DNA from 4 places in the Paenibacillus sp. AD87 genome. Region 4 is predicted to be linked to each of the others. Evidence: predicted binding sites of a transcription regulator. Region 4 holds the regulator's gene; each other region holds the start of a gene.
What was found. Region 4 encodes Rex, which represses fermentation and respiration genes when NADH is low (regulators of the CRP and FNR family bind a similar motif). Its sites were predicted from a motif close to TTGTGAAATATTTCACAA; they were not measured.
Positions count from the first base shown of each region.

Region 1 (5,398 bases), 180 kb from region 4:
ACTGATGAATCATAACGATGTGGCGCTCATTCTGGCAACAGGCGGATCAGGTATGGTACGGGCTGCATACAGCTGTGGTAAACCAGCACTGGGCGTAGGGCCAGGGAACGTACCTTGCTTTATTGAGAAAAGCGCAGATATCAATCAAGCAGTAACGGATCTGATTTTGTCCAAATCGTTCGATAACGGTATGATTTGTGCTTCCGAGCAAGCAGTCATCATCGAAGAACCGATCTTCGATCAGGTGAAAAAGAAAATGATCGCGAACGGCTGTTACTTCGTCAACAAGGATGAGGCAGCGAAACTGACCGCAGGTGCGATTAATGCTGAGAAATGTGCGGTGAACCCGGCGATTGTTGGTCAATCTGCAGTCAGCATTGCGCAAATGTGCGGTATCGAGGTCCCTGCTAACACCAAAATTCTCGTAGCCGAGATTGAAGGGGTAGGTACAAAATTCCCGTTGTCGGCTGAAAAACTAAGCCCGGTACTGGCTTGTTACAAAGTGAAAACGGCAGCTGAAGGGATTGAGCGTGCAGCAGAAGTGGTTGCTTTTGGCGGCATGGGTCACTCCTCTGTTATTCATTCGACGAACGAAGAAGTCATTAGCAAATTCGCAGATCGCCTGCAAACCGGACGGATTATCGTGAATTCGCCATCCACACACGGCGCCATCGGTGACATCTACAACACTAACATGCCGTCACTGACATTGGGCTGCGGATCGTATGGACGTAACTCGACTTCTTCCAACGTAACCGCTGTAAACTTAATCAACGTGAAAAGGGTGGCTCGCCGTACCGTGAATATGCAGTGGTTCAAAGTGCCGAATAAAGTCTACTTCGAAAAAGGTGCAACACAGTATCTTGCCAAAATGCCGGACATCACACGCGTAGCCATTATTACGGATGCCATGATGGTCAAACTTGGTTATGTGGAAAAAGTAGAGCACTATCTGCGTCAACGTCAAATGCCGGTAGCTATTGAAGTGTTCTCTGATGTTGAACCCGATCCATCCACAACAACGGTAGACCGCGGTACGGAAATGATGCGCCGCTTCCAGCCAGACTGCATTATCGCTCTCGGCGGGGGATCACCGATGGATGCTGCCAAAGCGATGTGGCTGTTCTATGAATATCCTGACACGGATTTCAATGATTTGAAGCAAAAATTCATGGATATCCGCAAACGGATCTACAAATATCCACGTCTTGGCGTGAAAGCGAAATTCGTAGCGATCCCGACAACTTCGGGCACAGGTTCGGAAGTAACATCGTTCGCAGTTATTACAGATAAAAATCAAGGCAATACGAAATATCCACTGGCAGACTACGAATTAACACCAGATGTAGCCATTGTAGACCCGGAATTCGTCTACTCTCTGCCTAAAACCGCTGTTGCGGATACAGGTATGGACGTATTGACTCACGCCATTGAAGCATATGTATCCGTCATGGCGAATGATTACACGGATGGACTCGCGATCAAAGCGATTCAACTGGTATTCCAATATCTTGAGCAATCTGCGCTGCAAGGTGACAAATTGGCTCGTGAGAAAATGCATAACGCTTCGACGATTGCCGGTATGGCTTTTGCCAACGCATTCCTGGGCATTAACCACAGCTTGGCACACAAATGGGGCGGTCAGTACCATACCGCACATGGACGTACCAATGCGATCCTGATGCCGCACGTCATTCGCTACAATGCGAAAAAACCGACGAAGTTTGCATCGTTCCCGAAATATTCGCACTTTGTTGCAGATGAGCGTTATGCCGAAATTGCCCGCATTCTGGGATTGCCTGCACGTACGACAGAAGAAGGGGTTACCAGCCTCATCAATGCTATTCGCAAACTGAACAAAACATTGGGTATTGAAGAGTCGTTCCAGGAAATCGGATTCGATGCCAAAGACTTTGAGGCACATGTCGATTATCTGGCAGACCGCGCATTCGAGGACCAATGTACCACAGCTAATCCAAAACTGCCACTCGTCACTGAACTGGCAGATGTATACCGCAACGCTTTCTACGGCAAGTTTGAATAACAACTAAAGCAGCAGCAGGTTTTAGGCAGATATAGTCAGGGTTCCCCGAAAGGGGAGCCCCGATTGCCGTCTTTCCTGTAAAAAAGGTAAAACGTATTCCTTGCAGTTGTCTTTTTTAAAAGAGGTTACACGGAATCCGTGATGTTACTTTTTGAACCAGGTATTCACACCATAACGAAGAGGGAAGAAAAAAAATGAAGAAGCGAAGCGTTCTCTTTCAAGCACGATTTCAACCTTCTATGCTATATAGTTTAAATCATAAATTTACACGATAACGGAGAGGAGAGAAAAAACCTGAAGAAGCGATAGCGCTCGCCTTTATCCCCGGATTTTACCTTTTTAAAAGGGAATCAAAAAAATCTGGGGGTAACAGCGATCGGAAGGTTGTTCTATCCTCGGAGTGGCCAGTGTACATATCCTTTCGTTCAAATTATATTGTTCAATCGGGGAAATCGGGTTTGAACATTGATCGGAAGTTGTTCTGTTCGCGCAGTGGCTAAGTGTGAATTTTTAGGATTTACCATGACACAGCACAGGTGGAGTGAGGATGGTCACAAACTTTGTGATAAAAATCACAGATGATGAAAGAGCAAAGACGTATACTGAAAATGTAAGAAAAACATTCATCCGCGGTTCCGGTTCCCAAGTAGAGAGAACATGTTCCGGCTTACATGTGAAATTTATCACATTAATCGCGGCTCTGGGCACAGATGAGACGAGTGTAGCATCCTGTCATGTGTCCGGAAATCCAAATTTGTGGAGGGATTACTATGTCGGTGATCGAAAAAGATGTCAAACAACAAACAGGCTGGAGAAACTTTACCAAAGGAACATGGACGAAATCCGTAGATGTGAATGATTTTCTGGCACGCAACTTATCACCTTACTATGGCGATGAAGCATTTCTTGCAGGTGCAACTCAGAATACGAAAGAGTTATGGGATATCGTATCTGATCTTACCAAAAAAGAGCGCGATAACGGCGGGGTACTTGATGTTGACGTAAACACGCCAGCAACGATTGTTTCCCACCAACCAGGTTATCTGGATAAATCCAAAGAACAGATTGTTGGTGTTCAAACGGATGCCCCATTCAAACGTTCCATTCAGCCATTCGGTGGAATTCGCATGATGATTGATGCTTGTGAAGCTTATGGTTTTGAAATGCCTCAAGGCGTTATTGATATATTTACGAACATCCGTAAAACACATAACCAGGGCGTATTTGATGCTTACACATCCGACATGCGTGCAGCACGTAAAGCAGGAATTATTACTGGTCTGCCTGATGCTTATGGCCGTGGCCGGATCATCGGTGACTATCGCCGGGTAGCTCTGTATGGCGTGGACTTCCTGATTCGAAATAAAAAAGGTGAACTGAATGCACTTGAAGTCGATGTGATTGATGAAGATGTCATTCGCCTCCGTGAAGAACTTTCCGAACAGATTCGTGCATTGCAAGAGTTGAAACAACTGGGTGAAATGCATGGTTTTGATATTTCCTTGCCAGCCACAACCGCGAAAGAATCGTTCCAATGGCTCTACTTCGGTTACCTGGCTGCGATCAAAGAGCAAAATGGTGCGGCGATGTCGCTCGGACGTGTTTCTTCGTTCCTTGATATTTACATTGAACGTGATTTGCAAGAAGGCTTGCTAACTGAAGAACAAGCTCAAGAATTGGTTGACCATTTTGTTATGAAACTGCGTATCGTCAAATTCCTGCGTACGCCGGATTATAATGAATTGTTCAGTGGAGACCCAACATGGGTAACTGAATCCATCGGAGGCATGTCCGTAAATGGAGAAACCCGTGTTACGAAAAACAGCTTCCGTTTCCTACACACCCTGAACAACCTTGGTCCTGCACCTGAGCCGAACCTTACTGTACTTTGGTCCACCAAGCTTCCGGAAGCTTTCAAACAATACTGTACGAAAGTATCCATCGAAACGAGCTCCATTCAGTATGAAAATGATGATCTGATGCGTCCCATCTATGGAGACGATTATGGTATTGCTTGCTGCGTATCTGCGATGAAGATCGGGAAACAAATGCAGTTCTTTGGCGCTCGTGCCAACCTCGCAAAAGCATTGCTGTATGCAATCAACGGCGGTCGTGACGAGAAATCGGGTGCACAAGTTGGACCTGAATATCCGGCGATCACAAGCGAAGTGCTGGAGTACAATGAAGTTATGAAACGTTTCAAACCGATGATGGAATGGCTTGCCAAACTGTATATGAACTCACTCAACGTCATTCACTATATGCATGACAAATACAGCTACGAGCGTATTGAAATGGCCTTACATGACCGCGACATCGTACGTACGATGGCTTGTGGTATTGCTGGTCTCTCGGTTGCAGCAGACTCTCTGAGCGCAATCAAGTATGCGAAAGTCAAACCGATCCGCAACGAACAAGGCATCGCAATTGATTTTGAAATTGAAGGCGACTTCCCTTGTTACGGTAACAATGAAGACAGTGTCGATAGCATCGCGGTAGAACTGGTGGAAAGCTTCATGGGCATGATTCGCAAACACAAAGCATATCGTAATGCGATCCCAACACAGTCTGTACTGACCATCACATCGAACGTAGTGTACGGCAAGAAAACAGGTACAACACCGGATGGTCGTAAAGCAGGCGAACCGTTTGCACCAGGAGCTAACCCAATGCATGGTCGGGACAAAAAAGGTGCACTGGCATCCCTTGGCTCAGTAGCCAAATTGCCGTACGAACACAGCCTTGACGGGATCTCTAACACATTCTCCATCGTGCCTAAAGCACTCGGAAAAGAGTCAGACACACGTAAATCCAATCTGGTTGCCATGATGGACGGTTATTTTGGTCAAGGGGCACACCATCTGAACGTGAACGTATTTGATCGCCAGCAGTTGATTGACGCGATGGATCACCCGGAAAACTATCCGCAGCTGACAGTACGGGTATCCGGTTACGCGGTTAACTTCATCAAACTGACACGTGAGCAACAACTCGATGTCATTAACCGGACCTTCCACGGTTCGATGTAACTCGGGCTTTCTCAACGGTTCAAAGGAGTAGAACCTCCATATTAAACGCACAGCGGATGCGATACAGAAAGGAAGAGGCAGCATGGTTAATGGACATATTCATTCACTCGAAACTTTCGGGACGGTTGACGGCCCAGGCATCCGCTTCGTGCTTTTTATGCAGGGATGTCTGCTCAAATGCCAGTATTGTCACAATCCGGATACATGGGCACTCGATGGTGGCAGGGAAATGAGCGTGGAGGAGGTACTGGCTGAAATCGAGCCGTACTTGTCCTACTATCGCAGTTCCGGCGGAGGACTTACTGTATCCGGCGGGGAGCCGACA
Region 1 covers NZ_LXQN01000007.1:1,178,286-1,183,683, forward strand. The annotation lists gene adhE (bifunctional acetaldehyde-CoA/alcohol dehydrogenase) at 1-2,044, shown strand, start outside; gene pflB (formate C-acetyltransferase) at 2,815-5,073, shown strand; gene pflA (pyruvate formate-lyase-activating protein) at 5,156-5,398, shown strand, end outside.
Region 1: pflB (formate C-acetyltransferase) is a predicted target of Rex. The motif match lies at 2,716-2,733, and genes of this name have one in related genera.

Region 2 (5,398 bases), on a different contig from region 4:
GCCAGCGAACTAAATTTCGCCGTAATCTCGCCGATGGCTTCGTCCCAACTGATTCGCTCGAACTGGCCTTCGCCCTTGGCTCCGATGCGTCGCATCGGATATTGCAGCCGCTCGGGGTGATACACCCGCTCCGTCATATTTCGGACTTTGTTACAGATGGCGCCTTTTGTAATCGGATGGTCCGGATTGCCCGCTACCTTCACGATCTTACCGTTCTCCTTATGAAGCAGCAGGCCGCAAGTATCCGGACAATCGAGCGGGCAAACTGCCGGGAATACGCCATTCTCCTGATCGATCATATACAAGTCCCTCCCCCTTCAAAGCTATCCTCATATCATATCTTCTTCCTGGTAATCGCGTAAAGAGAACAGTCTTTTTTTAACGCCACAACCGCTCCAAAATTTTTTTTAAAAAAATCTTTTTTCCCTTTGATTCAATCTCGAAATTCAGGGGTAAATTAAAAATAAGGCATTAGGCTAGTGTTTCCCCACTTCCTCCTCATGCCATATCATGGACCACTCCCGAAATTCGCCATGAACAGGTTTCGTTCCCCCGAACCTTGTCATGGCGAATTTATTTTGCGTGGATATTTTTTTGCAAAAAAAAACGATTCTTTTCCCGCCCATCACAGCAGACAGCCATGACTTGAACGAGATCAGAATCGCCTCCTGTTTACTTTGCATTCGTCTTTCCACTCGTTCTCGCACTCGCACCACGGTTACACCGCTAACTCGGTTACTGTGCAAAATGCCGCTACGCCTGCTTGCTCCACATCGGTCTGGCTTCCGACTCCACAGGCTGGGCCGCCGCCATGGCCATCTCAGGCTTCACTTCCGGCTCATGCTTGCGCAGGTACACCATCCAGTAAGCAGCTGCAACAAACAGCGCCCCTCCCGTCAGGTTGCCAAGCCATACCGGAATGAAATTCATGACGTATTGTCCCCACGAATAATGCCCTTCAAAGATCGCAGCAGGAATCAGGAACATGTTGGCGACAACGTGCTGGAATCCAATAGCTACAAAGGCCATCGTTGGGAACCATATGCCCAATACTTTTCCACTCATCGTATCCGATGCATAAGACAACCAAACCGCGAGAGCTACCAGCCAGTTACACCCGATCCCGGATATAAAAGCCTGAAGGAAGCTGTCGTCCAGCTTGTGTCCAGCCATATCCACCACTTTGGTCAAATAAGCCCCCTCTGCCGTCAGACCAAGCACATGCCCAAACGCATAGGCCACAAAGATCGCCCCAAGGAAATTACCTATCGTTACTAAGGTGAGATTCTTCAACATGTTGCCTGCGGACAGTTTACGTGCAATCGTCGCGAGTGGAACAGCCATCATATTACCTGTCAGCAGTTCCCCGCCGCCAATCAGCACCAATATTAAACCTACCGGGAACACTGCTGCACCAATCAGATTAACCAAGCTGCCCCATTCGGCCGGAGCAGAAGCAATAACCCGAATATCCAGCAGAAATCCAAGCGCGATAAAAGCGCCTGCCAGAAAACTGAGTATCAATACGGAGGACACCGGATTTTGAGCTTTCTTCATCCCCGTATACACCGTATATTGTGCAACCTCAAGAGGTGTTTTTGCTGCCATAACGATCCTCTCCTTCACAGTTCATGAACATCATAATTCAACTTGTTTGGTTGATATATTCATTGTATCGCGAAGGTTTCAAGAGGTTTGTTACTTTTATCACAAAGTCTGAAAACTACATTTTAATATTTCCGTTGTATGTTGCTTGGTGTGCAGAAAAAATAAAAAAAGAACTACCGCATAATGAATGCGGCAGTTCTCAGATAATATGGTTATACCATCGCTGGTGTTTTTACTTCTACTGGAGGCAACGCCTTAAGACCAGCCGAGTTCAGGAAGTTCCACGGTTTGTTGTAATGTGGTTGGAAGAAGAAGTCGATGAAGGCCAGCTCATCCACCGTCATGTTGTTCTGGATACAGACAGAGATCGTATTGATCGACTGTGTCAGATCAGCCTGTGACATCACCTGCGCACCAACAATGCGGCGTGTAGCCTGTTCATAGATTACTTTGAGCAGCAGCTTCTCTGCCGTTGGCATGAACTCTGGACGGTAAGCATCTTCAAGCGTTACAGCTTCAACCACCAGACCCTCATCCGCAGCAGATGTTTCCGTCAAGCCTGTTCCTGCAATATTTTGCTCATAAATTTTAATTCCTGATGTGCCTTGTGTACCCATATAGCGTGTCGTCGGACGAACAAGATTCCGTGCTACGAGTGTACCCATCCGCACTGCGTTGGTTGCCAGTGGAATGTACGCTGCCTTGCCAGTTGGGTTGTAATGAATTGCACAGCTGTCTCCAGCAGCGAAGACGTCTTTTTGGCTGGTTTGCATATATTTATCCACGATGATTGCACCGTTCGGCAGCATATCCACTTGGCCTTTGAGCAGCTCGGTATTTGGACGGAAACCAATGCACAGAATAACGAGGTCTGTATCGAACTCTCCTTTGGATGTAATGACCTTGTTCACTTTGCCATTCTCTCCGGTAAACTTCTGAACAGTTTGGCCCAGCGCCAGCTTGATGCCGTGTCCGGTCAACGTTTCTTCAATGGCATCCGTGAACTCGGGGTCGAGATATTTGTTCAAGATCCGGTCCACGCTATCGATCAGTGTAACTTCCTTGCCGTTCATTTGGAAAGCCTCCACCAGCTCAATGCCGATATATCCGGCTCCTACCACAGTAATACGTTTGGCATGCTTGGCTTTCTCAATAATCGTGTTGGAATGGTTATAGTTTTTGCAAAGTAAAATGTTGTCCATCTCGATGCCTTCCAGCTTCGGTACGACAGGCCATGAACCCGTGGTCACGATCAGCTTGTCGAAGGTATCTTCGAATTCTTCCCCTGTTTTCAAGTTTTTAGCCTGAAGTTTGTGACCCGCAGCATCTACTGACGTCACTTCATGAAGCATTTTGGTAACGACACCGAGCTCGGCCAGTTGGTTTGGCGAAGAATAGAACAATCCGTCTGGATCTTTCACCACGCCACCTACATAAAGCGCAATGCCACATGATAAGAAGGAGATGTTGTCATTGCGCTCATACACTGTAATGGTAGCATCCGGGTACAATTTGGCGGTGTTAACGATGGCTGCGGTTCCTGCATGTGTACATCCGATAACTGCGATTTTCATGATAAGGTTCCCCCTTGGAGTATATAAATAAAAAATTGAATTTAACGTCATTGTGGTTGTGAAATATTTCACTTCTAAATGAATACTGCTTATGTGATTTATTTCACTTTGTACACTTATTATAATGTGATATTTTTCACATTGCAAGGGGTTAATCAAAATAAATTTTTCGGATGTGGTTTATTTACGATCAAGCGAGTCATCGACTCAATCTCCATTGACTTCAGTTTTCCCTGCTTATGGCTGGTTTATGCTCAAAATAAGCGTAATAACTACTGAGGAGACACTTATATGAAGAGGATATTTGCACTAAAAAATTGTATCAAAAAAAGCCTATCCTCCAATCTGGAGGCAGGCTTCTTCGTTTATTTTATACGCCAAGCAGCTTTTCAATCTCTGCAGTCATGGCTTCAGGGGATTCTTTTGGTTCAACACGCCCTACAACTTCACCCTCACGATTCACGAGGAATTTGGTGAAATTCCATTGGATGTTATTGTCTTCGCCAACACCAGGTTGCTGCTCACGCAGATACTTGAACAATGGATGCGCATCTTCACCATTTACATCGACCTTGGCAAACACCGGGAAATTAACGCCATAGTTGATTTGGCAGAATGATTCTGCTTCCTCACTGGTACCCGGCTCCTGGCCTCCGAACTGGTTACAAGGGAATCCCAATACAACCAAGCCTTGATCACGATAGCGATCATAGAGCTTCTGCAATTCACCGTATTGTGGAGTCAGCCCACACTTGCTGGCTGTATTGGCAATCACCAACACTTTGCCTTGATACAAATCGAGTGAAACTTCCTGATTTGCGGTCGTTACCGCCTGATACGAATATACGGACATGACTGATTCCTCCCATGAGTAAGATGTAGGTTGGGCTGCTGTATGTACTGTACCGAATAAGCATGCGGCACACAGCCTGTCTCTATATTATAGACCTGAGGCGGTCAATTACCAAGTCTGCGATTAAACCCTGCCCAAGTTCATGCGTAGAATCAAATTTTGTCCATCGACATGGACATATACCTTTTTAGCCTGACTTCGCAACCAAAATAGCATCATACCGCTCTTGCCGCTCTGCCTTCGTCACCCCAATCATCAGGCCACGAACCGAATGCATGAAATAAACAGCCGCAGAGCGAAGAGAGTCGGCACGAAGATGCTCATTATAAGCTTCCAGCATAAGCTTGGCCTGCTCCGGATGTCTCAATGCCGTCAAAGGCATGCCAAAGACTGGTTCATCGATCATCCCGGTTGTTATTCGTCCATATTGCTGTAACCAGGTGTAGTTGATTTCTCCCATTCCTGTAGACCTCCTAGAATGCGAATGAGCCGCGTGCGTAATGCACAGCGGCTTCATTCTATAGTTTAGGACCACATATGGCCCGTTTCATTAACTTCCTGTAGCGTGACGAACGCGTTGCTCTGTCAGTCCTCCAGCATGAACCATTGCACTGTTCATGACCATTTGTTCTGGAGGTGCTGATTGCTGGCGTTCACCCGCAAGGGCGTAAGGCAAGCAAAGCGGTACACCGGAACGTGGATCAATCACGATATCCGCTTCAATGTTAAATACTTCGCGAAGCACATCCGAGTTCATAACCTCTACAGGTGAACCAGTAGCGATGGCTTTACCTTTTTTAATACCAATCATGTGATGCGCATAACGGGAAGCATGGTTCAAGTCATGCACAACCATAACGATTGTACGGTTTGCTGTGGCATTCAGTTGCTCTAGCAATTGCAGTACTTCAAGCTGGTGAGCCATATCCAGGAACGTTGTTGGCTCGTCCAGGAACAGAATATCTGTCTCTTGTGCAAGAGCCATGGCAATCCAGGCACGTTGACGCTGTCCACCGGACAGTTGATCGATTGGACGATCATGGAACTCCGTCATGCCTGTCACTTCGATAGCCCATTCAATCATGCGTTTGTCTTCAGCACGCATCGATCCAAAACCTTTTTGATAAGGGAACCGTCCGTAGGACACCAGTTCGGTTACGGTAAGTCCTTCGGGAGCTGTTGGATTTTGTGGCAAAATCGCAAGCTGCTTGGCTACTTCACGCGTGGACTGCTTATGGATGGACTTCCCGTCGAGCAATACACTACCTGCTTTTGGATTCATGATCCGTGCCATCGTTTTCAGGATGGTAGACTTCCCTGAACCATTGGCTCCAACAAGTGCTGTAATTTTTCCTTGGGGAAT
Region 2 covers NZ_LXQN01000019.1:710,040-715,437, reverse strand. The annotation lists gene gpAD87_RS26820 (molybdopterin-containing oxidoreductase family protein) at 1-299, opposite strand, end outside; gene gpAD87_RS26815 (hypothetical protein) at 477-746, opposite strand; gene gpAD87_RS26810 (formate/nitrite transporter family protein) at 754-1,608, opposite strand; gene gpAD87_RS26805 (FAD-dependent oxidoreductase) at 1,821-3,182, opposite strand; gene gpAD87_RS26800 (glutathione peroxidase) at 3,553-4,035, opposite strand; gene gpAD87_RS26795 (hypothetical protein) at 4,223-4,495, opposite strand; gene gpAD87_RS26790 (ABC transporter ATP-binding protein) at 4,586-5,398, opposite strand, start outside.
Region 2: gpAD87_RS26810 (formate/nitrite transporter family protein) is a predicted target of Rex. The motif match lies at 1,696-1,713, and genes of this name have one in related genera.

Region 3 (5,398 bases), on a different contig from region 4:
GAATAAACAGTTCAAGATATGTCTTATACTGGGCTATTCCTTCGCGTGCCAGCGTAACCAGGTGCCCTGTTCCTTCCGTTTTGGCAAAACGCGGCCCCAGCCGGAACCACTGCTCCACCATCTGTCTACGCAGATCGTTCCCTGTCTTCTCCGCGTACCGCGAAGCGATGAGCTGCAACCAGAACGATAGGGCGTAGCGGGCGGCAAAAGCGGCTAAGAACAATAGCAGCACTGGGTACTGCTCCGTTACAGGTGAACCTTGAAACAATGCCGTAATCGCCTGTGCCAGCCACTTCGCCTGCATGATAATCGTCATCGCCTGCAACAGTACCAGCGCTGAAGCCAGCGCCAGTACCGGTCGGATGCCCGGCAGCTTCAACAGCCCTCGTCCCATATCAGTACTCCAGGTGATGCTGGTCGTTCAGACGTTTGCGGAAAATGTAATAACTCCAGATCTGATAGCCGAGTACAAACGGAAGCAGCGTACAAGCCACAATCGTCATCACTTTTAGCGAATATGCACCGGATGAAGCATTATAGACTGTCAGGTCAAACGCCGAACCCATTGAACTCACCATGACCCTTGGGAATAGACCGATAAATACGGAGGCAAACGCGATTGCAATCACGGCTCCCGTCATACCGAAGGCCCAGGCTTCACGTTTCTGACGCACGAAGTAAGCGGCCAGCCCCAATGAAGCAGCGCCGAGGACAACCATAATCCAGAGAGCCCAGCCACGTACGGCGAACACATCGGTCATGAAGTATGTCATCACAGCGTAGATCGCGAGGATTGCGGCCAGCGGCAGCATCAGTTTTTTGGCCATATTTAGGGCACGTTCTCTAAGATCTCCGACGGTCCGCAATGAAGCAAACAGCAAGCCATGCACCAGACACAACAACGTAACGCTCAACCCACCTACCACCGTATACGGATTGACGATGTCCAGGAAGCCGGGACGGAGCTGCATCTGCGCATCAATAGGTAGGCCTTTCATCAAGGTAGCGAAAACAACCCCGAACAGGAATGGCAGTAATGCACTGGAGACTACGATGATGATGTCCCATGTTTTGCGCCAGCGTTCATGTCTCATCTTGCTGCGGAATTCAAAGGCAACTCCGCGGCCGATCAAAGCCAGCAGTACCACAACTAGCGGCAGATAAAACCCGCTAAACAGCGTGGCATACCAGTGCGGGAAGGCTGCAAACATTGCACCCCCCGCCGTAATCAGCCATACTTCATTGCCATCCCAGAACGGACCGATCGAGTTGATCAGGGTACGACGTTCACGATCCGTTTTGCCAATCATTGCAGTGGACATGCCCACACCAAAATCAAAACCTTCCAGAAAGAAAAAACCAACAAACAAGACGGCAATCAGCAAAAACCACAATTCACTTAGTGACAACAGAATAACCCCCATCCACGCCGAACGGATCGGCCGATTCATCATGCTCCTCCGGCTTGTCGACTGCATATGGCCCTGCCTTGATTTCACGAACGAACAGATAGACCATCACCGCTCCCAGGATTGCATAAGTGACTGTAAACGCGATGGTGGAAAACAAAATCTGACCTGCGCTTACGTTCGGGGATACCCCGGCTTCCGTCGTCATATAACCGAATACCGTCCACGGCTGCCTTCCTACCTCAGTCATAATCCATCCCGATGTATTGGCGATAAACGGCAGAGAGATGGCAAACACCATCAAGCGCATAAACCATTTGCCTGCTCCCTCCAATTTGCGGCGCATCGCCAGATAGGTACCGTATATCGCTAGCAAAATCATCAATCCGCCCGCAGCAATCATGATGCGGAAGCTCCAGAACGTCGTCCGTACCGGTGGAATATAGTCCCCTGGTCCATACGTTTGCTCATACTCCGCTTGCAGCTCCTTCATGCCTTTGACACTGCCAGAGAACTTGCTATAGGACAGATAACTGAGCAATCCTGGGATTTTGATCTCGCCGGAATTTTCCTGTTTGTCCGGATCAACAAAGGCTACCACCGTCCATGGTGCCGGATCTTCCGTCGTCGTCCATGTTCCTTCACTGGCTGCCATTTTCATCGGCTGCGTCTCCACCAGATATTGCGCCTGGAAGTGACCCGAGAAGGCAACCCCCAGCGAGGAAACCAGACCAATTATGATGGCAATGTTGAATGATTTCCGGAAGATCTCCACATCCTGCTTCTTCATCAACTTATAGGCACTAATCCCGGTTACCACAAAAGCACCTGTTATTAATGCGCCAAAGATCGTATGTGGGAACTCCACTAGTAGCTGACCATTGGTGATCAGTGCAAAGAAGTCATTCATCTCGGCGCGGCCATTATTAATCTCGAAGCCAACCGGATGCTGCATGAACGAGTTGGCTGCCAGAATCCACAGCGCGGACAAGAATGTACCGATGAATACCAGCCAAATGCAGGCCAGATGCACTTTCTTGGACAAGCGATCCCATCCGAAAATCCAAAGCCCAATAAAGGTAGACTCCATAAAAAACGCCAGCAAGGCTTCAATCGCCAGTGGCGCACCGAACACATCCCCGACAAACCGGGAATACTCGGACCAGTTCATGCCGAACTGGAATTCCTGAAAGATACCTGTGACCACACCGACGGCAAAGTTAATCAGGAACAGTTTGCCCCAGAATTTGGCCATCGTTTTGTAGACTTCCTTACCCTTCACTACGTACAACGTCTCCATAATCGCTACCAGCAGTACAAGACCAATGGACAGCGGTACAAAAAAGAAATGGAAAATCGTTGTGAGCGCATATTGGATACGCGATAACATGATCGGATCCATACCGTTACCCCTTCTTTCTGTTCATATCGCAGTTTTCGTATTTGGCATTGAAGCCCCTTCTTCAGTTTCTGTCAGCCAAACACGTATTGATGAACGTATTGTGCCAGATAGACTATTTTATACATGTGACAATTATCACAAACCCTACCATGTCAGCAAAAAAAAGTGACGATGGTCACACAATAGAAAAAAATAAGCCTAATCTTAGAGCTTGCCAGCTTCGTCTATTCACGGAAGATGCTCATGTTTAGGACGGAACGCCCATATGTTAGTGTCAGGCATAAAATACGCTGGGCAAAAAAGGCATTACATATTGAATTATTGGATTCATTGATATCATTCAAAGCAGCGCCAATCCGATGTTTATCAGATGGTGCTGCTTCAATCCATGAACGGACAAAAATGCAAATCAAGTGAGGTGATTCATCGATGGAAGAGCTGTCTCCGATCCCGGACCCGGAGCCTTATCAAGGGGTAGATATAGAAGAGTCAAGTACGGCCCTGCCTGCCTTTCGTTATGTTCTTTTCCCCCGGAAGGGAGGATGGTCTGCTTTTCCCTATCCAGACATCGCTGCTCTGATGGTTGCGGAAGGGCTTGTCTACTATGTCAGTAGCCTGGAGCGCTCCGAGGAAATGCCTGCGAATATCACCGTCATCACGCTTCCCGAAGCAGAACAATTGCTGCAGGAGCCCCGTACGGTTGCTGTGGTTGCGCATCCCTACTGGCTGACCGCCACAGCCTCGCTCCATCCGGAGCTCTGTATTGTACTTCTTCCCGAGCCAGTTGGTGAAGAAGCGGAGTCCCCCTTATGGGAGAGCTGCATTTCAAGACTGGTCGGTATCGCCGATCTGGTGGGCACCACTTCAGAAACACGCTATATGAAGCTGGTATTCCAGGGTGTACGCGCCATCTGGCTGAATGGAGAGGATATCTCTCCTGCTGGTGTCATGCAAAAGGATGACCTCGAGGTCCCTCTCCGGGACTATGAACTGCTATTCCTGCATGCGCTGCGACAGACCCTCTCGGGTGTTCAGGATACGGTCACCCAGCTGCAATGCAGTGTGCGTGCAGACTTCTATCGTCAGCTTCGGTCCAAAGCAGGAGCCCATGAGACGATTTCCTTTTTGCTGGCAGCCTATGAATATGTGCTAGAGGATTCCAGAGCGGCCGCTTCACTCAAGGAAGCCTTCTCTCACGCGGTATTAAACGGGCGCGATGATTGTGTAAGCTCCCACTATCGATTCCTCTCCGCCATTCATGCAAGGGCCGGGGAAATCGGGAATGCGCTGCAGGTGTATGGAATCAGCGCAAGTAACGAGCAGGAACGGCACCATTATGAACAACTCTGTCGCTGGCTGGAGGCCGGGGAGGAACAACTTGTCCGAGCAGAACTGCTGCGTCTGAATGATGATTATGGAAATGCATTGCACATTTTGGATGAACTCGGAGGCGAAACGGCGCGGCATTGGAAATTTCGTATCTATCAGGAGACTGGACGTGTGGAAGATGCATTAGATTTGGTGCATGCAGTGGATATTCAGGATAGCCCCAGCCGACAGGATTATCGGCAATTATCGGGTCTAGCTCTGGCTTTGCGCGGAGAACGTCACGGGGCGGTGAGACAATTTCTGGAGACGGCACTGGAGGATGAAGATGCTCTTGCGCGAATCGTCGAAATGGAGCTGTTGGATCAAGCCGTCCAGCAATTGCTGGGGGAGGTGCCATGATGCTGGACCCGAAGAAGCGCAGACAACACGTGAATGGACCGATGGTGCATAAGGATATACGATCCGAAACAACTCATACTCCAACGGAAACGCTGGAATCGCTGCATGCTGACCCAGAGGGGCAAGGCGATCAGCAGCATGCTGCAAAACACCAGGATACAGACCTATTCAGAGAGCCGTTTTCCGTTCGTCGGGTTCGTAAAAGTCAGGGCAATAAACTGACCGCCATGCTTCAGGTACGTAACGAGCGCGGGCGATATCTGGAGGAAGTGCTGGACGATCTGAGTGAATTCGTAGATGAGATTGTCATTGTGGACGATGCCAGCACAGATGGAACACCCGATATATGCAGAGCCTATCCAAAGGTCGTTCGTCTGGAAGTGCTGGAAAAGCCATTATTTGCGGAGGAATGGCGATTACGCAACGCTCTATGGCAAGCAGCGGCAGGTACCTCCCCGGATTGGCTGCTCTCGGTTGATGCCGATGAGCTATACAGCACGGAAGCGAAGAAAGCGATACGCGCTCTGATTAACCAGGATCACGCGGACTGGATCGCTTTCCGCTTCTACGATATGTGGGGCGGACGAACCCACTATCGGGAAGATAACCTTTGGGGGCTTCACCGACGTCATACCGCTTCCCTGGTCCGTTATATGCCAGGTTATCCTTATTTTTATCCGCAGCAAAATCATCATGTGCCTCGTCTTCCCTTGCCCTGCACTGTATTGCCTGGAATCAGCACAGAATTGAAAGTCCAGCATCTTGGCTGGGCCGGAAGTCTGGAGGATCGGGTTCGGAAATATTTGCGTTATAAACGAATTGATCCACACGGCGAGTGGGGTAGCCTGGAGCACTATGA
Region 3 covers NZ_LXQN01000019.1:530,620-536,017, reverse strand. The annotation lists gene cydD (thiol reductant ABC exporter subunit CydD) at 1-394, opposite strand, end outside; gene cydB (cytochrome d ubiquinol oxidase subunit II) at 396-1,412, opposite strand; gene gpAD87_RS26085 (cytochrome ubiquinol oxidase subunit I) at 1,396-2,811, opposite strand; gene gpAD87_RS26080 (tetratricopeptide repeat protein) at 3,241-4,539, shown strand; gene gpAD87_RS26075 (glycosyltransferase) at 4,536-5,398, shown strand, end outside.
Region 3: gpAD87_RS26085 (cytochrome ubiquinol oxidase subunit I) is a predicted target of Rex. The motif match lies at 2,935-2,952, and genes of this name have one in related genera.

Region 4 (5,398 bases):
TCTTCATCCATCGTAAGACATTCGCCATGTTTAACCACTTGTTTACCATCCACCCACACATGCTCCACATCTTTGGCCGATGCCGAGTAGACCGTATGGGAAATCAGATCCGTATGCGGATAGAAATGGGCTTGTTCGATGTTCAACGCGATGAAGTCAGCCTTCATGCCAACTTGCAGAGCGCCTGTATTGTTCAGGAATATGGATTTAGCACCATATGAAGTTCCAAGCAGAAGCGCTTCCCCTGCCGGCACTGCAGTAGGGTCACCGGACACACCTTTGTGAATCAATGCAGCCAATCTCATCTCTTCAAACATATCCAGGTTATTGTTACTTGCTGGTCCGTCTGTTCCCAGAGACACAGTCACGCCTGCTTTCAACAGATCAGGTACACGTGCAACACCCGAAGCCAATTTCAGGTTACTACCTGGATTGTGGGAAACTGCTACATCATGCTTTGCGAGAATCTCGATCTCTTCATCATTCAGATGTACCGCATGTGCAACCAGAGATGGACGGGAGAAAAATCCTAGCTGCTCCAGATGTGCGACTGGACGCAGTCCGTAATCAGCCACGTTCTGTTCCACTTCGCGAAGCGTTTCAGACATATGCGTATGCAAAGGCAGATTCAGATCATGAGCAACCTGTACCAGCTTCTCTATGTAATCCGGAGGGCAAGTGTAAGGGGCGTGTGGAGAGATTACGGTTGTAATTCTTCCGTCTGCTTGTCCATTCCATTGACGGGCAAATGCTGCGGACTCTTCGAGCTTGCGCAGTTGTTCTTCTTCTGAGCAAAGTCCGATTACCCCACGTGCCAGAGCAGCCCGAACCCCGGATTGTTCCACCACTTTCGCAACCTGATCCATATGATCATACATATCTAGGAAAGCTGTTGTTCCACCCTTCAACATTTCAAGCACGGAAAGTGATGTGCCCCAATATACGTCTTCAGAAGTCATTTTGGCTTCCATTGGCCACATTTTCTCCTGCAACCATACTTGTAACGCCAGATCGTCTCCGTGGCCTCTTAGAAGTGACATAGCCGCGTGACCATGCGTATTGATCAGACCCGGCAAGAAGAATAGTCCTTTTCCGTCCACCTTTGTCAGGCTTTCGTCTCCTTCCGGCAATGTCTCACCAATATGCACAATCTTGTCATTTTCAACAACCATAAAACCTTGAACCACGTTCCAATTCGTACCCTCATTCACGGCAAATTTGCCGTTGTGAATTACCCATCTATTTGTCGTCATCTTCCTCGTCGTCCTTTCCATTCTCCAAGTAATAAGCCAGACTAAGCAAATCCGTCGTAAAATCGGCATGATGAATGCGAATATGCGGCGGGGTTTTGAGAATTGTTGGTGCAAAATTCAAAATCGCTTCAATTCCTGACTCAATTAGCTGATCTGCAACATTTTGGGCTTCCGTATCTGGAACTGTGATAATACCTATACGAATGTTATCTTTTTTGACCGAATCCGTTAATTCATTCATCGGTTGTACCGTCAAACTGTTGATTTGACTCCCAATTTTCGGACCGTAGGCATCAAATACAGCGACGATCTTCATGTTGTCTTTGAGGTAGGCATTGTAATTAGACAAGGCATGTCCCAAATTACCTGCTCCGACAAGAGCCACATTGATCTGCTGGTCTATTTTTAAAATATGGCGGATTTTCTCGATGAGATATGAAACGTCATACCCAATCCCTTTACGACCAAAGTCACCGAAGTAAGCCAGGTCTTTACGAATCTGGGCAGGATTCAAATCCAGCCTCAGTCCAAGTTCTTGTGAAGAAACCGTATTGACTTCGCGCTGATGCAGTTCATTCAAATAACGCAAGTAAACAGGTAATCTACGCACCACGGCTTCCGAAATTTTATCTGATTTCATTCATTGCTCCCCCTTACCAAGGCCACGATAGATAGATGAAAAGATGAGCACCCTGTCTAAAACGATGCAAAATGATTACTGAATTAAACAGGATGCTCCTTGTTATATAATGGATAATTGCTTTAATCGCTTTACTCGCATATCCATGAAACGAATACATGAATTACTCAATTTTACCGCCAATCACTGGCGTCTTGCAATAATGGAAGCTACAGAGCGTATCTGTTATTGTTGCTCTTCGGTTGGTCTCTCGAGCCATTCCGAAATGCGTGGAACCATCTGCTCTGTAAGCATGTGCTCCATTTTGGGACCAGGTAATGAATATAAAAAGTACTTGCCATAATACGCTTCAATAACGCGTGTATCGTATACAATCACAATGCCTCTGTCTTTGCCTGTACGAACCAGTCTGCCAAATCCCTGTTTGAAACGGATGACGGCTTGTGGCACCGATAGCTTCATAAACGGGTTTTTCTTCTGCTGCTGCAAAAGCTCGCTCTTCGCTTCCACTAATGGATGATTCGGTGGCTGGAACGGCAGTCTGACAATAGCAAGACAGGTCAGAGCCTCTCCCGGAATGTCCACGCCTTCCCAGAAGCTGCTTGTGCCAAGTAGCACCGTTGCTTTAGCATCTTGGAACCGACGTGTAAGCTTGGAACGGCTGCCGCTGTCCACCCCTTGCCCAAGCAAAGAGATATCGTTGCCTGACAAGGCCTCCTTAAGCGGGTCATAGACCTGTCGCAGCATGCGGTAGGAGGTGAACAACACCATCATGCGTCCACGAGTCGCAATAGCCGTTTCCGCAAGCGAGTGCACGAGCATATCCACAAAGTGGGCATCGCCTACACTGCCCTTCACGCTTGGGAAATCACGCGGAATGACGAGCAGCGCCTGTTCTCGATAATTGAACGGTGACGGTAGCATCGACGTTAACAGACGGTTATTGTCGGCAGCTTCCTGCAAACCCAGCTGTTCGATCATGAATTGAAATGACTTGTCAACGGAAAGTGTAGCCGATGTAAGCACAACGCTTTTCTTTTTATCAAAGAACATATCCTTCAATTGTGCACTGACATCGACAGGAACAGCATAGAGTTGCAGTGATTTACTGCGGAACTGCCCGCTGGCCTCCATCCAGTACACGGTATTGGCATCATCCATCCGCATGAAGAAACGCAGATTATCCTTGATCGTTGCCAAATCCTTGAGCAGACCTGAGATATCCGTAATCAGACTATCGGACTGATAATCATCCTGATCTTCTTTCACTTCAAGCAGCAGCTTGTCGCCTTTACGAATCAAATCACCTAGGGTGACATAGATTTGGTTTTCAGCATCCTGCAATTCCTGCCATTTGGCTGGTTTTTGCGAATGCTTCAGTCTAAGAGAAAATTGTCCTGTCTCACCTGGAGAAGCATCGCTGCGTTCAGGCAGCAGTCCGAACAAGGCATCGCTTAGTCGATCCCACATCTCTTTAACTTCGACAGCAAGCGGGAACATCTGATCAATCATGGAGCCCCACTGTACCGAATTTTCATGACCCGACAATTGAGAACGCAGCATCGGCAGTTGGCCATTACGGCTATCTTTAAACAGTCGGGTCAGTGTATGAACCAACGTGAAATATTTCATATGAAGACCAAGGTGCTTACCTGCTACGTCCTCCAGATGATGTGCTTCATCGATGACGAGACTTTCGTAGGCTGGCAGCAGCTGATGTGCTGCTTTGACATCCGTAAACAATTTCGAATGATTCGTAATGACGATATCGGAAAGCCCGGCTTCATGTTTGGCCCGGTGATAGAAACATTTGCGGAACCAAGGACAGGAACGTCCAAGACAGGACTCAGATTCACTCTGTACCGTCTCCCAGAAGTCTCCTCCGCGCCCGCTTAGATTAAGCTCCTCGTCGTCTCCAGTCTCCGTCTGAGTAAGCCAGACAATCATCTGAGCCGCTGTAAAGTAATCCTCTTTCGGTGTAGCAAATTCACGTTTATTGATTTTATGCTCAAACTTACGCAGACACAGATAGTGCCCACGTCCTTTGAACACCGCTGCCTTGAACGGGAACGGAACCACTTGGGTCAGCATAGGAATATCCCGCTCTCTCAATTGCTCCTGCAGGTTGATGGTATGTGTGCTGACCATGACTTTCTGTTCCTGTTTTACACTTTCATAGATGGCAGGCAGCAAATAACCAAGTGATTTGCCCGTACCTGTCCCAGCTTCAATCAATAGATGTTTCTCCTCATCCAAAGCTTGTCGTACACTGCTGAACATTTGAGTTTGCGCCTCACGCTCCTCATAATGGTCCAGCGTCTCCTTCAGGTTATCTCTAACCTGATCCATAAACTGCTCAAAACTCACGCCTTCCAGTGGATTACCCTCTCGCTCATCACGTGGTGAGCCTATATCGGTCCAGTCACTCACGTTCAGGGCAAGCTGGCGGTAATACGTGTGACCATCCAGATCCTGAATCGGCTCTGCTTCCTTCTCAGAACGCATTCCATCGAAGAACCAACCCAAGTCACTGTCTTCCGGTGCAAACAGGTCACTGAGGCGCTGAATCGTGATCAGAGGCAATGCACGCAGCTCATCGAGACACTTCAGTAATACAAAAGCTGTTGCAAGAGCATCACTGTCTGCCTGATGAGGACGGTCATGCTGAAATCCGAATTCCGAAGACACATAACCGAGTTGATAAGAGCCCAGTGACGGGAACGAGATCTTCAGGAAATCAATCGTATCCAGGATCCGTCCGGTAAATGGCAGATAACCGCATCGATCGAGTGCATTTTGAAGAAAATGAAAATCAAAAGCAACATTGTGTCCAACAAGAACCACATCATCAAGCAGCGGAACCATCTCCATCATCATCTCTTCCAATGAGGGAGCATCCGCCACATCTTCATCGGTAATACCGGTTAACCCCGTAATAAACGGAGGAATCGGTACACCTGGGTTCACATAAGAACTATATATTTGAGTTATGCTGTAGTCATGATCTATGATGGCAAGTCCGGCCTGTATAATCTCACCGTCGGACTGCGTGCCGGTTGTTTCGAAATCCAATACGGCAAATTTCATTGCAATGTACGGTCCCTTCCATTCCAGTCTATGTTACAGCATAGCAAAAAAAAGGGCGTTTGAAAATTAACTGACAAAAAAGGCGGTGTCCCCGCCGCTATGCCAGAGGAGGGAACACCGTCTTAATGCCGCCGAATAGCCCTAATTTAAGGCAGTCAGCTGATTTGCATATTGCAATTTTCCGCTGTTTAAACGACAAGCTTCCATGTTATACAGCGGTTCGGTCAACGATGGGTCATACTGAAGCGCCTGCGCAAATAATGAACATGCACCTTCAGGATTCGCGAGCTTGGCCTCGATACAGCCCAGGACATTACATACCAACCCTTTCAATCTCGGCGAACCGTTCAGATGCATGATCCGCTGCAAGTGTATTCCTGCTTCCTCGGTTTGTTCCAGGTTGAGATGAGCAAGAGCC
Region 4 covers NZ_LXQN01000007.1:1,361,896-1,367,293, reverse strand. The annotation lists gene gpAD87_RS06285 (amidohydrolase) at 1-1,253, opposite strand, end outside; gene gpAD87_RS06280 (redox-sensing transcriptional repressor Rex) at 1,240-1,893, opposite strand; gene dinG (ATP-dependent DNA helicase DinG) at 2,119-4,980, opposite strand; gene gpAD87_RS06270 (tetratricopeptide repeat protein) at 5,122-5,398, opposite strand, start outside.